DNA from 2 places in the Arthrobacter sp. MMS18-M83 genome. Region 2 is predicted to be linked to the other one. Evidence: riboswitches for the same ligand, from Rfam matches in the RefSeq annotation. Region 2 holds a riboswitch; the other holds the start of a gene.
The links. Region 2 has a riboswitch for glycine ahead of gcvP (aminomethyl-transferring glycine dehydrogenase). Riboswitches for the same ligand answer to the same signal wherever they lie in the genome.
Positions count from the first base shown of each region.

Region 1: it holds a riboswitch for glycine, as region 2 does, so the genes downstream of both, lipA (lipoyl synthase) here and gcvP (aminomethyl-transferring glycine dehydrogenase) in region 2, are expected to answer to the same signal.

Region 1 is NZ_CP113343.1:2,919,475-2,927,309, forward strand. Features, by position in the region: gene OW521_RS13820 (COG4315 family predicted lipoprotein) at 1-78, opposite strand, end outside; gene OW521_RS13825 (sigma-70 family RNA polymerase sigma factor) at 234-734, shown strand; gene OW521_RS13830 (anti-sigma factor) at 731-1,498, shown strand; gene OW521_RS13835 (methylenetetrahydrofolate reductase) at 1,532-2,272, opposite strand; gene lipA (lipoyl synthase) at 2,361-3,386, opposite strand; glycine riboswitch at 3,436-3,542, opposite strand; glycine riboswitch at 3,544-3,642, opposite strand; gene OW521_RS13845 (cupin domain-containing protein) at 3,783-4,301, opposite strand; gene OW521_RS13850 (MarR family winged helix-turn-helix transcriptional regulator) at 4,500-5,045, shown strand; gene OW521_RS13855 (aspartate dehydrogenase domain-containing protein) at 5,096-5,896, opposite strand; gene OW521_RS13860 (Rieske 2Fe-2S domain-containing protein) at 6,050-7,138, opposite strand; gene OW521_RS13865 (recombinase-like helix-turn-helix domain-containing protein) at 7,142-7,360, opposite strand; gene OW521_RS13870 (alpha/beta fold hydrolase) at 7,353-7,835, opposite strand, start outside.
Region 2 is NZ_CP113343.1:2,033,603-2,041,437, reverse strand. Features, by position in the region: gene OW521_RS09550 (hypothetical protein) at 1-180, shown strand, start outside; gene csrA (carbon storage regulator CsrA) at 185-433, shown strand; gene OW521_RS09540 (hypothetical protein) at 632-1,210, opposite strand; gene OW521_RS09535 (sigma-70 family RNA polymerase sigma factor) at 1,435-2,253, shown strand; gene OW521_RS09530 (DUF1003 domain-containing protein) at 2,284-2,727, opposite strand; gene OW521_RS09525 (ArsR/SmtB family transcription factor) at 2,829-3,182, shown strand; gene OW521_RS09520 (SRPBCC family protein) at 3,185-3,643, shown strand; gene OW521_RS09515 (MFS transporter) at 3,648-5,189, opposite strand; gene OW521_RS09510 (TetR/AcrR family transcriptional regulator) at 5,273-5,812, shown strand; glycine riboswitch at 6,003-6,100, shown strand; glycine riboswitch at 6,102-6,237, shown strand; gene gcvP (aminomethyl-transferring glycine dehydrogenase) at 6,289-7,835, shown strand, end outside.

The sequences.
Region 1 (7,835 bases), 890 kb from region 2:
GCCCGGGCTGCCTCCGCAGGCACTAAGGACAATGGCCAGTGCGAGGACGCCCAGACCGGTGCCAAGTTGCTTCTTCATGGTGTGCTCCTTTGCTTGGACCGGCCGTTGGCGTGCCGGAAACTAACCCGTACGACGACGTGAGGTGAAGAATGGTTCACAGGGCTGAACCTTTTTCGTGTCAGGCACGTCGTATCGCTGGAGAAGGGGAAGCCGACAGGAGACAGGAGGCGCCGATGCCGCTCGACGAGGACGTCGTGGCCGCGATCTACCGCGACCACGGCACAGCCCTGCGCCGCTTCGTGCTGAGCTGCACGCCGGACGCACATCTGGCTGACGATGTGGTGCAGGAAACCATCCTTCGGGTTTGGCAGCACGCGCCTCAGATCACCGGGAGCCTCCGCAGCTATTTGTTCCGCACTGCCCGCAACGTCATCATCGATAATTATCGGAAGGCCCAGCGGCGGCCCGCCGAGGCCGCCGAACGCGACATGGCGGACCCGGGGGAAGCCACCGAACGCGTTGACGAGCTCCTCAACCGGGTCCTCATGGAAGAAGCCCTCCTGCGGCTTAGCACTGAGCACCGGGAGGTCCTGATAGCTCTGCATTACGAACGGTTCACGGTGAACGAGGCCGCGCTGAGGCTCAACATCCCCAGCGGAACCGTGAAATCCCGGGCCTTTTACGCCGTCAGGGCGCTTCGCACGATTCTGGACGAAATGGGGGTGCAGCGGTGAACGAAACAGGACTTCACCAATTGCTGGGCGCCTACCTGCTTGGCGGCTTGGAGGCTGACGAGGCACGGGCCTTTGAGGAGCACCTGGAATTCTGCGCTGATTGCCGACGCGAGCTTGGCGAGCTGGAAAGCCTTCCGGCCCTTCTCGACGCCGTCCCCGTGCCCGACGCCGTCGCGCTCGCCGCCGGGCGCCCCGCCGTCGAGCGCCCTGCCGTCGAGCGCCCTGCCGCTGGGCAATCCGCTGCGCCTTTCACGGTCGGACGCCCCGCCGTCGAACCCACTTCCGACGCTCGCTCACTTTTGCGGACCTTTTCGGAAACGCTCCCGCAGCCGATCCTCCTGAAAATGGCAGCGCGGCGGCGGAAGTCCCGACGCCGGTGGACGGCTCTGGTGAGTGCCGTGGCCGCCGCTTGCCTCGGGTTGGGAGTCCTCGCCGGGCCGCTGCTGAACCAGCCGCCCAAGCCTGACGCCAGCTACTCGGTGCAGACGGACAACGGCCTGCAACTCACAGTGGGGCTCGTCAAGAAGTCGTGGGGGACCGAGCTGCAACTGGAAGGCCGTAGCATGCCGCTGCAGGGCACCATGTACCTGTGGGTCAAGGGCCGCGACGGCAACGAGGAATTGGCGTGCGGTTGGACCGCGACGTCCAGCGGACGCATCAAGGTGACGGGCGCGACGCCGGTCCAGCTCGCCGGGATCTCGGGCGTGGAACTGCGGGACGACGCCCAGAAGACGGTCGCGGTGATTTCGGTCCCGGGGAGCTAGGGGTCCCCGGAACCAGTTAAGGCCGCCCGCCGGCTACGCGGAGGCTGGTTCGTTGGCCGCAGGATCGGGCAGGTCCATTGGTTCCCACGTGGGCCTGTCCAGCCTGTTGAAGCTGTAGAGATGGATTCCCGCGACGCTGTCCGCGTGGGCCATGAGTTCGGAGACGAGGCTCTCCGGTGAGTACCTGTCGCCGCTCAAGAGCCGGCGGGCGAGAGTTCCCTTGCTGCTGAGGAACTTCAGGGACGTCCCGACGCCGATCTGGGTTGCCAGGGCCAGCAGCTTGGTCCGGGGAACCGCCCCGGCCACTCCGGCCCACACCGGCAGTTCCACCCCTTCGCGACGCAGGAGCGCTGTGTAATCCCGGACCTTGGGTGAGGAGAAGCACATCTGTGTGACAACGTGCGTGGCCAGATGCTGTTTCGCCAACAGGGCATCCAAGAGGTCCAGCCCGCCCACGGAAGGATGACCTTCAGGGTAGCCGGCGATGCCCGCCGAAATCCTGCCGCCGGAGTATTCGGCGATATCCTCCACGAGGTGAAGGCACGATTCGTAGGGGCCAGCACCTCGCGGTCCGTCTCCACCAACGGCGAAGACCTCGGTGATCCCCGCACCTTCGCAGTCCCGGAGGATGCCGGAAAGCTGCCCCGGTCCTCCAGCCCGCGTGCCGAGAGATGCGGAATCACGTTGTAGCCGAGGAGGCTGAGCTTCAGGGAAGCCTCCATGGTTCGCGTAATGCCGTGATGGGGCAAGCAGGTAACGGTGAGTGTTGTGGATACAGGCACCGTCGCCTGGACCTTCTCGACGATTCCGTCCGAGGGAATGATTTCAATCCGGGTGGGGAACATGCTGGGGTCCTTACGGATCAGGCCGTCGCGTGGTGTGCGAGGAGGGTGCTGGCTTCCTGGCGGGTGGTGCCGGAGTCCTGGATGCCGTCGGCGATGTGGGCCAGGTGGGTGGGGATGTCGCGGCCTTTTTTGCGCATCGCGGTGGCCCAGAGGCGTCCGGCGCGGTAGGAGGAGCGGACCAGGGGTCCGGACATGACGCCGAGGAAGCCGATGTCCTCGGCTTCGGCGGCGAGCTCGACGAATTCCTGGGGTTTGACCCAGCGGTCCACGGGCAGGTGCCGTTCGGAGGGGCGCAGGTACTGGGTGATGGTGATCAGGTCGCAGCCCGCGGCGTGCAGGTCGGTAAGGGCTTCGGAGATTTCGGCCCGGGTTTCGCCCATGCCCAGGATCAGGTTGGATTTGGTGACCATGCCGGCGTCCCGGCCCTGGGTGATGACGTCCAGGGAGCGGTCGTAGCGGAACGCGGGGCGGATGCGCTTGAAGATCCGGGGCACGGTCTCGACGTTGTGCGCGAAGACCTCGGGGGCGGAGTCGCAGATCGCGCTGATGTGTTCGGGTTTGCCGGAGAAGTCCGGGATGAGCAGTTCCACCCCGGTGCCGGGGTTCAGTTCGTGGATCTTGCGGACGGTTTCGGCGTAGAGCCAGACGCCCTCGTCGGCGAGGTCGTCCCGGGCGACGCCGGTGACGGTGGCGTAGCGCAGGGCCATGGCCTGGACGGAGCGGGCGACCTTGGTGGGTTCGAACATGTCCACGGGGGAGGGTTTGCCGGTGTCGATCTGGCAGAAGTCGCAGCGGCGGGTGCATTCGGAGCCGCCGATCAGGAAGGTTGCTTCCTTGTCTTCCCAGCACTCGAAGATGTTCGGGCAGCCGGCTTCCTCGCAGACGGTGTGCAGGCCTTCCTTTTTCACGAGGTTCTTCAGGCCCACGAATTCCGGGCCCATCTGGACCTTGGCCTTGATCCACTCGGGCTTGCGTTCGACCGGGACGGCTTTGTTGCGCTGTTCAACGCGCAGCAGCTTACGGCCTTCAGGTACCAGGGTCATGAGGAACTCCATAATTCAGGTGGCGCGGACGCGCCACGATGATTCGGTTCCTCCCCGCTCTGTATTGGACCTGAGAGTTTCCGCGCCACCCCGCCTTCGCGGCTGGACGCTTGCACCGTCGGTGAGTCCGGTTGCCCGGGCTGCTTTCCAGAGTTGCCTTGCCGCGGCGGTACATGGGCCTGAGAGATTCCTGGGGAGGATTTGCTCCTACGGCGCCTGCTAAAACGTACCGGCAGGGCTCTCCCGCCGCAGATCATAAGCACGTGCCACCTTTCGGTGACACGTCTCACATGGTATCCGGTGCCCGGACGGTGCGCAAAGAGTCGGCTGTTCAACCGGAACTCCGGATGCGCGGGTACGGCTCAAACTTGTACCCGCGCTTCTCGGAGAACATTTTTAGCGAGTGACTCCGTGCATCTCGGAGGTCGGCGGGTAGAAGGGAATCTCCGGCTTTTTCGCACCGATGATTACGCAGATCAGCGCATCATCTTCGCTGACGGTGCGAAGGCTCCGGGGAACGCCTGCAGGAACGCGAATCAGGTCGCGGTAGCCCAAAACACGACTGGCCGTCTTTGTACCGTCCTCGACATCGTGGACGCTGAACTCCACCTGCCCCTCGAGGACAAAGAACACCTCTTCGACGTCAGGGTGAGTGTGCTCCGGTCCTACGCACCCGGCCGGCAGAACCATGTTAGAGAACGTGAAGTGCTCGGCCTGGAGGATGTTGTTATCGTCCGAGTGGTCCCCGGTAGCCCCGGAGCCGATGTAACGGACCTGGCCACGCCGGAATTTGTCTCCCATTTTTGTCTGGAATTTCAGAGTGTCAAAGTCAACAACACGGCTCTCACGGGACGCGATAGACGAATCGATGAGCTCTTCGAGATCTGTTGTCGGTGCACTTACGGTTTCACTCATTGTTAAACCTCTCTGACTGGGGCGATGTAAACCAAAAATTGGCAGCAAAGCTCAGGAGTGACTCCCTCAACTCTAACTATCTCAACACTAAGGTAAATTGAACTAAGTAACAAGACCTTGAGTGGAACTAGACTGAGTTAATTGATTGCTGAAAAGCTCAATGTTTAGATGCATCACCTACATCCAAAGGACGGGTCCATGCCTGACGATTCAACTGAAGCCGACGCCATTGACCGCATTCTGGCGGATTGGCTGCGTGAACGGCCGGACTTGGATGCGAGCTCAATTGGCGTCCTCGGGCGGCTCTTGCGGCTGGCCAATCAGGTCCGCGCTGTCGAAAGTTCCTACTTTGATGCGTACGGTCTGACACTTGCGTCCTTCGACGTCCTGGCCAATCTGCGCCGCTCCGGGCCACCGCACCGGAAGACGGCCGGCGAGCTCGCGACCTCCTCCATGCTCACGACCGGTGGTATTACTTTCCGGTTGGACAGGATGGAGGAGCAGAACCTCATCGAGAGAGTTCGGACCCGCGAAGACCGTCGGGTTGTGTACGCCCAGCTGACCGCACATGGTAAGGCTGTTATCGATGAGGCATTCGGAAAGCATTTAGACAAGCAACGTCAAATGTTGAGCGGTCTGACACCATCGGAGCTCGATCAACTCGCAGCGCTGTTAAAGAAGGCGGAGGCATCGGTGGTCGCTTTTGATGTCAATGCGATGGAAGCGGTTGGCCGAGGCTCCTGAAACGCTTACTGCCCGATGCGGGAGGCTGTAGTTCGAGGCGGTTCCTGCACTCATATCAACCCACCCCGGCCACCGATAATGGAGTCCAGAGATCGTAGTACGGCGAACGGTACTACACCGCTTGTCCTCGGATTGTCCTCAGAAGGCTTGTTGCGGATTTCGAACCGGTATTCCCCCATGTTTCCAGAAGCTTCGATGACGTGGCTGGTCAGTTCCGCCGCGGGGTCTGCCCTTACTCTGACCGTCACAGCGTCCCAGTTGTTAACAGCGATGGCAACGGCGGCGCCAGCGTTTAGGGACTTGGGGAATAACAGCGCGGCCTCAGCGGCCGATCCTTTATAAATGTCCAGTGGGCCACGAGCATTGCGTATCTCCTCAACCAAAGCCTCGTTCATCCAGGGCTGGACAAGGGAGTCCGGCAGTTTCGTCGTCGTAATCGTGACTCTGTCATAGCCTGCCGCCCGGGCGCCTGAGGACAAAAGGTCGAGGCCGCCAACTGCGCCAGATGTCAGGAAGAGCCGCCCGGGCCCGGCGGCGTTGAGCTGCTTTGAGAATTCTCTATCCGCCAGGGCACCAACCGACGTCACGAGCAGGTCAACACCCGCGCGGAGGACAAACTCGGCGTGTTCGACGAGTGCTTCCTGACCTGCACATTCAACCAGCAAGTCGCAGCATTCCAGAGCCTCCGTCAGGGTGAGCTGCTTCACCGGGGCACTGCTTAGCAGGCTCCGGGAGATGACCCCTTCCAAGACAGCCCCTGCGACCCGTCCCTTGGTAATCCCAGCAACGACGGGTACTCCGATGGCGCCGTAACCGATAACTCCGACTCGGCAGGTGCGTGCTGACTTCATAATGTCCTTCAAGTCTTGATAGTAGGCAGTTAGTTCCGCTCGCACTCTGAACTACCGGTGCTTTCACGCGCTCTACAGCGCCTTAGCGGGAGAGGAGGTTGGCGGCCCCCGAAAGTCGGATTGCCAATTACATTCCGACTTTCGGAGGCTCTATTAAAGGCCTTCCCCTCTGAGGACGGCGGCCTGCTTTTCAGCGTCGGCTTCGTATACACGCCTGATCCGTGCGACGCCGAGATCGTGCTGATAGAGGTGTTCGTCTTTGTCAGCGTCGGCGGCGAGAGCTTCGAGGACTTCTCGGTCCTGTTCCAAGACTGCCCAGTGTTTTTCTTCAAGGGTCGTCTTGTACATGAACCGCCAGACGTCGCGCTCCCAGTCGGAGACGGTGCGGGTGCGCCAATGGAAAATTGCCGAGTTGTTTGCATCAATGGGAGTGGCCATGCCGACGATGCCAAAAGTCCCGCCGGGTCCTGCGGACTCGGCATAGGGGATTTCCAGATCGACGTAGTCCATGGCTTCGCGGCAGTACTCGACCCAGTCGAAGTTCACGCCGCGCTGGTCCGTCTTCTCAAAGAAGAAGCCACGGTCGGTTTCGCGGATGCGGAAGCGGGCGCTGGTGTCTCCGCCGAACATTGAGTGTGAGTCGCGGTGAAGGAAAGCGCCGTGCATCGGATCCAGGACGTTGTCCATGTAGAAACGCCAGGGCCCCTTCCATTCCGCGAAGTTCGAGAACCAGGAAATTTCCGGATTGGCCAAGCGGTCCGGCAGCTTGAACTCCGTTACCTCGGAATCAGTTGTCAGTGGCATGAACGCAAAGATGGTATCGGCTGCTTCTGCAACTGCCAGCGACGTCGTGACGGTTCGGCCTTCGAGGGCACATCCGGGCATGCCAGGAACGGAAATTACCGTACCGTTTCCATCGACCTGTACTCCGTGATATTTGCAGGCCACGCGGTCTCCGAGGTGCTGACCGACCGAGAGGGGGGCACTGCGGTGGGGGCAGCGGTCCTCGAGCATACGAATACGTCCGGTGGCGTCGCGGAACAGCAGCCAGTCCACGCCCAGGCGCTTGACCTTGACCATGTCCCCAACGCCGACGAAACGGGAGGGGTAGACGGGGTACCAGCGGTCCCGCAAGCCCATCACTGCCAGTTCCTTGGCATCGACTTCGTGGCGGACGCCGACGACGTTCTTTGTCTTGCTCTTGCCGCCGGTGGGGCGTGCGGTTTGTGTTGTAGTTGTCATTTCTTATTCTCCCAATCGTCGCATTTCGGCGCGGAAACGGGCTTCGTCCCACGGGCTGCCATCCGGAGCATTTAGACCGAGGCCGTTCAAACCTGCAACCACTCGCGGCAGATCTTTTGTGCCGCCAGCGAAGATCTCGCTGAGTGCCCCGGCGAGTTTCTTCTCGTAGGGAGTCACACGCCCGGTGCGGGCCTGATTCGGTTCTAGGTATTGTTCAGTCACGGAAATCCTCCTCCGATTCGGCGAAGGTGTGCAGGCCTTCGGCGATGTTCATGAATGATGTGGCCCACTCGTTGAAAGAGTCAGCCCTTGTTCGGTGTGCGGGGACGGCGGTATTTTCGATAATGACGAAGACCCCATTGTCGATGCCGCCGGCAATGCTCTGGGGCTTGGCGATGTCGGTGTCTGCCTGCGGCGCGGCGGCGATAACCAGCGATGGGGCTTGAACGAGCTGGAGCGAATGGGCATATCCCTCGATGGAGGTGTCAACCTCCGGGTCACCGAGAATCATGCTTTTGACCAGCTCGGGATAACGGCCGGCGAGCACGATCGTGCCGTAGACGGTACGGCCGGAAGCCACTAGGTGCACCGGGGTGACCCCGCCGTCCCGCAGCGCTGCGGCAGCAGCTGTGACCCATCCTTCAAGCTGGTCTTCTGGGGCGGTGGCACCCAGATCGTTGCCATCCAAGGTTTGGGC
Region 2 (7,835 bases):
CAGCGCTGGGTGCGGGCTCTTTCCGCAGCTTTGGCCGTCGAACGGTCTTCACTCGATGCGCTGGCCGTTTTCGGTGTGACGGAGACCGCGAGTCCGGAGACGGTCAATGGCCTCGGCCTTCCCATCGGCTGGGTGGACGGCAAGCCCGCCCGCGTTGCGGTGTTTGGAAAGGTAGATTGAGAGCATGCTGGTACTGACACGCAAGCCGGGCGAACAGATCATGATTGGTGATGACATTGTCATCACCGTCATGGAGGGCCGCGGCGACGGCGTGCGGATCGGGATCGAGGCGCCCCGCGGCGTGTCCATCCAGCGTCGCGAAGTGGTTGAAGCGATCGCCGCTGCCAATCTTGCGGCAGCGAAGGCCGGCCCCGAGGCCGAAGAGCTCCTTGCCGGGCTGCGACCGCCTGCATCACGACGAAAGCCAGATTAGTACGGGGCCAGTCCCGACGCTCGCTCACATATGAGCCCTCACCACCCGACCCTCGCTCACCTTTAAGGCAAAAACCACCGATCCTCCTGCATATCTTCTGCAGGAGGGTTTGCCCTTCTACCCCCAAAGGTGAAGGAGCGTCGGCTGAAAAGGTGTCGAAGGTGAGCGAGCGTCCTAGCGGCGGCCACGTGTGAAGCGCTAAGCCAAGCCGAGGAATTCTTCGAGGAGTGGCAGCGAACAATCCCTCGTCACGGCCAGGGCCCGCTCGATATTGGCGTTTTCCGCCAGCAATATCACATCATCCGCGGCGTTGGCTGTGTCGGCAGTGGCCTCTGCTGCCGATCCATCCGGGACCAAAACCTCCCCGGGCTGCCCGGCCGTAAGCCGTACGTCCCCGGCCCCGATTGGCCCCGACAGGAGCGCCTCGATGTTGGCCGCGACGGCAGACTCGACTTGCTTCAGCAGCAGCACCATGCCGTGGTTGTGGTCCTGAAGCAGTTCCGGCCAGATTCCGGGAGGCGCTACGGAGGCGATCACGGGCAGGGTTGCGTTCGCCGGCACACGCCATTCGATAGCGACCGCTGAAGACTCGATGTTCCGGGCAAGGGTGTCGAACCGAAGGTTTTCCAAGACCTTTTCCACGTCAGCAGCAGTGAATTTCAGCCAATGCCAATTGCCTGCCCGGACGTGCAGCAACTGTGTTTCGAGCCGGAACAACAGCAGTTCCAGCTGCCTCCGCTCGCGCCACAACGTCGCCGATAACTCATCCGCCCCCACGGTTCCCCATTCCCTGGTTTGGCCTGCGGAACATGATCCCGCGGCCGGTTTTGCATCTTTTTCATGAGCGTACACGCATTGTTATTTGTCAGATGGTATGTTCACTGAATACGTGCCTGTTCCAAGTAATCTTCGGCCTGCTTCATCGTCTCAGCAGCTCGCCGGAGGATCCTTGGAATCAGGCTTTTGCAACTCAATATTCCGGTCTCATGGGGGGACTAATTTTGAATCGCGAGGAACGCAACGAGTTGGTGCTGCAGCATTTACCGCTCGTTGGCTACTTGGTGTCTGAGCTCTGTGCGAGAGCTTCTCATTTGTCGCGCGACGATTTCGCGTCGGTAGGGTCCGTGGCGTTGATAACGTCCGCCGATTCCTTCGATCCGAGCCTCGGAGTCCCCTTTGGCGCATTTGCGCGCCGCCGGATCGTTGGGGCGTTTGCGGACGAGATGCGGGCCAGCGACTGGGCTACCCGCTCGGCACGCAAACGCATCAAGGAGACGATGTCGGTCCAGGAAACCCTGTCCGGCGTCCTTGGGCGAACCCCTACGGTGGCGGAAACCGCGTCAGCCCTCGGTGTCGAGCGCAGCGTCGTGGAGGCTGCACTCGCCGATGCCGCCCGGACTCTGTCGCCGCTTGACGACGTCGTCGTGGACACCGTCGCTGCCGACACTGTCTCCCCGGAACACTCCGTCCTGGCCGATGAGCGCCTCAAGTACCTCCGCGCCGCCGTCGAGGCCCTGCCGGAAAAGATGCGCTACGTGGTCGAGGAGATCTACTTCGCCGGGAGGACCGTCAAGGAGCTCGCCGAAGAGCTTGGCTCCACGCACGCTGCAGTGTCCCAACAGCGCGCCGAAGGTATCCGGCTCATGCGTGATGGACTCTCTGCGCACTACGCTGACGACCCCGAGCAAGTCTTCGAGCCGCAGTCACGGATTACTGCCCGACGCCGGCACGACTACCTCTCGACGCTAGCCTCCGCGACCCTTGGCGGAATTACGCGTGGTTTCACTTCGCATGATGCTGCGTTGAACCGTGCTGTCTAGTTTGCGGGCCGTCTAACCTCAGCGGCGGCCCTAGCGCGCCGTGGGCGGGACGGAAACGGAATCCGAATCAGGACTGATCCTGCGAAGCTCATGCAGGATTTCCAGCTGTTGTTCGTTGATCTTCAACAGCAAGCCAATGTCAGCCCGCGCCGCGAGGTCCGTGTCGTAGTCGTGTTGGGCCATGGCGGCCGCAATCGCATCCTGGCGTTTGGCTGCGATCAAGAGGATCGCTCCCTGAAGTCCGGCCAGCATGGACAGGAACAGGTTCAGCAGGATGAAGGGGTAGGGGTCCCAACCGTTGCCTGGCAGGACCCATGTGTTGATGGCTGCCCACACAAGCATGAAGAAGATGAAGCCGCCCACGAACGGCCAGCTCCCCATCCCATTGCGCATGATATCCGCGGCTCGCTGACCCGAGCTCAATGCTGCTTTGTGTTCGGCGTGCCAGGTGGACCCTTGCTCAGCTGTGCTCATGGGCCCAGCCTAGCCGTGGGCCCGGGCGGACCCTGCCAGTAGCCGCACCGCGACGGTCCCTGCCTCTTGACTTTGAAAGACTTAAGCGAATACTTAAGCATGTGCTTAACAATCAAGGCGCCGCGGATCTCGATTCCGTTTTCCACGCCCTTGCCGACCCCACTCGCAGGGCCATCGTGGCCCGGCTGTGCGAGGGCCCGGCGTCGGTCTCGGAATTGGCGAAGCCCTTCGCCATGAGCCTCCCGGCGATTGTCCAGCACCTCCAGGTCCTGGAACACAGCGGGCTGGTGCGCAGCGAGAAGATCGGCCGGGTCCGCAGCTGCAGCATCGTCCCCGGACCGGTCCGCGAGGCGGAGGCCTGGCTCGGGCTTCGCCGGACATCGGCCGAGCGCCGGCTGGACCGCCTGGAGAGTTTCCTCAATCAAAACCACCCCGCCAAACCAACACAGGAGTAGCCATGAGCACCCCCATTACGCATGCAAGCTTCACCCTCGAACGCAAACTCAATGCCCCGGTGTCACGTGTCTGGTCAGCATTTTCGGACTACGGCAACAAGAAGAAATGGTTCGTCGGCCCGGAAGAGTGGACTCAGGGCGAATCCAGCCTTGACTTCCGCGAAGGTGGCACCGAGACGGACACCGGCGGCCCTGAGGGCGGCTTCGTCTCCAGCATGAAGGCGGTCTATCACGACATCGTCGAGAACGAGCGGATCGTCTACACCTACGAAATGTATCTCAACGGCCAGCGGACGTCCGTCTCGCTATCCACCATCGAAATGGAGCCCGACGGCGAAGGAACCCGCCTCGCTCTGACCGAGCAAGGAGCGTACTTCACCGACGAAGACCATGTGGAAGGCCGCAAAGAGGGCATCGAGGGTCTCCTCGATGCCCTCAAGGCCTTCGTCGAAGGCAACTGACGGCTTACTTCGCGGTCGGCACGCGGCGGAGTGCGACGGCGGCAAGGACTGCCGCTCCCGCCATCAGTACCAGCCCGATCGCCGCGGTGATGTGGACGCCCGATTCGAAGGCGGCACGCGCCGCGGCGGTCAAGGCGCCAGCCAGTGGCTGGGGGAGTGACGCTGCGGTGCCCACCGCTCCGGCGAGCGTCTCCCGGGAGCGTTCGGCAGCATGGCCGGACAATTCAACAGGAAGAAGCAGGTGGTGCTGGTAGGACGCCGTCAGGATCGAGCCCAGGACTGCCGTGCCCAGCAATGAGCCGAGTTCGTAGCCTGTCTCGGAGATCGCCGAGGCCGCGCCGGCCTTGTCGGCAGGAACGGCCCCCAGGATGAGGTCGTTGGAGATGGTCTCCGCCGATCCAACCCCGATGGCAAGCAGCAAGAGTGCCGTCAAAAGGTACCCGGGGCCCTGGCCATGGTTGCCCAAGGCCGCCACGAGATAACCCATGGCGCTCAACGTCAGGCCGGATGCCACCACCAGTCCCGGGCGGATCCGCTTGACCAGGGGAACCACCACCATGCCCGCCACGATGGTGGCCAGCAGAGCCGGAACCATGGCGATTCCTGCCTCCATGGGGGACTGGCCCTCCACAAGCTGCAAGTGCTGCGCGAAGAAGTAGATGAAGCCCGTCATGGAAAACAGGGACAGGACGTTGGCAATGATGGCTGTGCTGAACACCTTGTTCCCAAAAAGACGCACGTCCAGCATGGGCGATGCCAAGGAGCGCTGCCTGCGGACAAAGATGATTCCCATGGCCAGGCCGAACGCCATGAAGGCTGCAGGGGCGGGGCCGAAGCCGTGCACAGCGACCTCTTTGATGCCATAAACCACCGGTGCCATGGTCAGGATGGACATCGCGATGCTGGGAACGTCAGGCTTGCCCGGATTGCGATCCTTGGACTCGGGAATCAGGAACGGGCCGAAGGCAAGGAGGGGCAACAACAGCGGCACGGCCACCAGGAACACGGCTCCCCACCAGAAATGTTCCACGAGCCAGCCGCCGAAGATCGGCCCGAGCGCGGCGCCGCCGGAGAATCCCGCGGCCCACACCGCGATGGCAAGCCGGCGGCGGTTCGGGTCCGGGAAGATGTTGCGGATCAAGGACAATGTGGACGGCATGAGCATGGCTCCGAAGATGCCCAGGCCGGCGCGTCCCGCAATGAGCCATTCGGCCGACGGGGCGAACGCGGTGGCTGCGGAAACGGCTGCGAAGCCCGTGCTGCCGATCAGGAGCAAGCGGCGGCGGCCGATCCTGTCTCCCAGGTTGCCCATGGATACCAGCAATGCCGCCAGCACCAGCGCATAGGCATCCACAATCCAAAGCAGCTGCACGCCCCCGACCTCCAGCGTCCGGGCGATTTCCGGAAGAGCAAATGTCAGCGCAGTGTTGTCAACAGCCACCAGCAGCACGGGGAACATCAAGAGCGCCAGGGCAGTCCAATCGCGCCACGGGGCGGATTGGGTTGACGGGGTGCGGGGATGCTGGGTTGTGGACGGGCTGAACATGAGAATAACTGTACCGTCTGGACGGTATAGTTTCAACTTGCCGTATCGACACTGACATATCCAACTAGGGGATGATGGACACCATGCCGCGAAAACCTATTGCCCGGGACGCTGTCCTGGATGCCTTTGAAGCCCTGCTGATCGAGGTGGGGGAGCGGGCTGCCACGCTCGACGCCGTCGCCAAACGCGCGGGAGTGTCCAAGGGCGGCCTGCTCTACCATTTCCCCAACAAGGAAGCCATGATCAGCGCCCTGCTGGAACGCATGGACAGGCTCGCAGCAATGGACATTGAGGCGATGAAGGCGGCTCCCGAGGGCGCTTCGGCGTTCTTCATCAAGTCCTCGCTTTGGGCCGATACCCCCATGGACAGGGTGTTCGTCGCCGCCACGCGGCTCGCGGAGGTGGCCCACGAAGAAACCCGCAGGCGCTTTGCAGGGATCCAGCAACAATGGCTGGATGTGCTCGCCGAGGAAGTGGGTCCGGAGATAGCCAAAGCGGTCCGGTATATGGGCGATGGGCTCTACTTCAACGCAATGCTTGAAGGCGGCCCGGGAACCAATGCGAGCGAGAGGAGCGCCGACGTCGGTGCGCTGCTGGCCGCCGTCGAACGCCTCCGTGACTGAACGGTGGCCCAACTGGCTCGCAGTAGTTGTCGTTTAGAGGCTCCAAAACGACAACAGGTGCCAGTCAGTTGGGAAAGTCGGGCGAGACCGGTGACATCATTTGCGGACGCGAGCAGTCCATAGGACAATTGACAGTTGTGGCAGCCGTCACCGGCAACCACGATCCGATTCACACAACTGAATACGCCTTTGATCTGCGGCGGGAGAGTCCTGCAGGCAAGTGATGCAGGCGCCGTAGGAGCAAATCCTCCCCAGGAATCTCTCAGGCCCACGCACCGCCGCGGCAAGGCAACTCTGGAAAGCAGCACGCTGCCCTCTGGTGTCCCAGACACTGGAACACGCTGTGCTCACCGACGGTGCAAGCGAAACAGTGCCCATAAGCACGGATTCGCGGAAACTCTCAGGTCCAATACAGAGCGGGGAGGAACCCGATTAGCTGTGGCGTACCCACGCCGCCTTAGTAATGGAGTTCCTTCGTGACGGTTAGTTCAACCTCCACCACGTTCGTTGACCGGCATATCGGCGCCCGTCGCCAGGCCGACATTGACATCATGCTCAAGTCTGTCGGTTACGACAGTGTCGATTCGCTCGTGGACACCGCGGTTCCCAATGACATCCGCCAGGACGTCGCCCTGACCCTCCAGAACGCCCTCAGTGAGGTCGAAGTTCTGGCCGAACTGCGCAAACTGGCGGCCAAGAACAAGACGGCCGTGCAGATGATCGGCCAGGGCTACTACGACACCGTCACTCCGCCGGTGATCCGCCGCAACATCCTCGAGTCCCCGGCCTGGTACACGGCCTACACGCCGTACCAGCCGGAAATTTCCCAGGGCCGCCTCGAGGCACTGCTGAACTTCCAGACCATGGTCCAGGACCTCGTGGGCCTGCCCATCGCCAACGCCTCCCTGCTGGATGAAGCCACGGCCGTCGCCGAAGCAGTCCTCATGATGCGTCGCGCCAACAAGAACAAGACGGCCCACGACGGCAAGACCGTCCTCGACGCCGACTGCCTCCCGCAGACCCTCGCCATCGTGAAGGGCCGCGCCGAGGCGCTGGGCTTCGAAGTGGAGATCGCCGACCTGTCCAAGGGACTGCCCGACGGCGACATCAACGGCATCGTGCTGCAGCAGCCGGGCGTTTCCGGCCGGGTGTTCGACCACTCCGCCGTGATCGCCGCCGCCAAGGAACGCGGCGCCCTCGTCACCGTTGCCGCCGACCTCCTCGCCCTCACGCTGATCACGCCTCCGGGCGAGCAGGGTGCCGACATCGCTGTCGGTTCCACCCAGCGCTTCGGCGTGCCGCTGTTCTTCGGCGGCCCGCACGCCGCCTACATGGCCGTTCAGAAGGGCCTCGAGCGCTCCATGCCCGGCCGCCTGGTGGGCGTTTCAAAGGACGACGCCGGCACCCCCGCGTACCGCCTGGCGCTGCAGACCCGCGAGCAGCACATCCGCCGCGAGAAGGCCACGTCCAACATCTGCACCGCGCAGGCACTGCTTGCCATCGTCTCCTCGATGTACGCCGTGTACCACGGCCCCGACGGCCTGAAGGCGATCGCCGAAACCGCCCACAACCACGCCCGCACGCTCGCCGCGTCCCTGAAGGCCGCGGGCCTTGAGGTCCTGCACGGCAGCTTCTTCGACACCGTCACCGTCCGCGTCCCGGGCAGGGCAGCCGAGATCGTTGCTGCCGCTGAGGCCAAGGGCATCAACCTGCGCGGCATCGACGCGGACACCGTGGGCATCTCTGTCGACGAGACCACGACGACGGCGGTCCTCGCCGACGTCGTCGCCGCCTTCGGTGCTTCGCTCGCGGAGTCACGTGAGGGCTTCGCCCTGGAGGCCGCCGTCGAGCGTTCTTCCGATTACCTTCAGCACCCGGTGTTCAACACGCACCGTTCCGAAACCCAGCTGTTGCGCTACATCCGCAAGCTTTCGGACCGCGACCTCGCGCTGGACCGCACCATGATCCCGCTGGGTTCCTGCACCATGAAGCTGAACGCCACGGCCGAGATGGAAGCGATCTC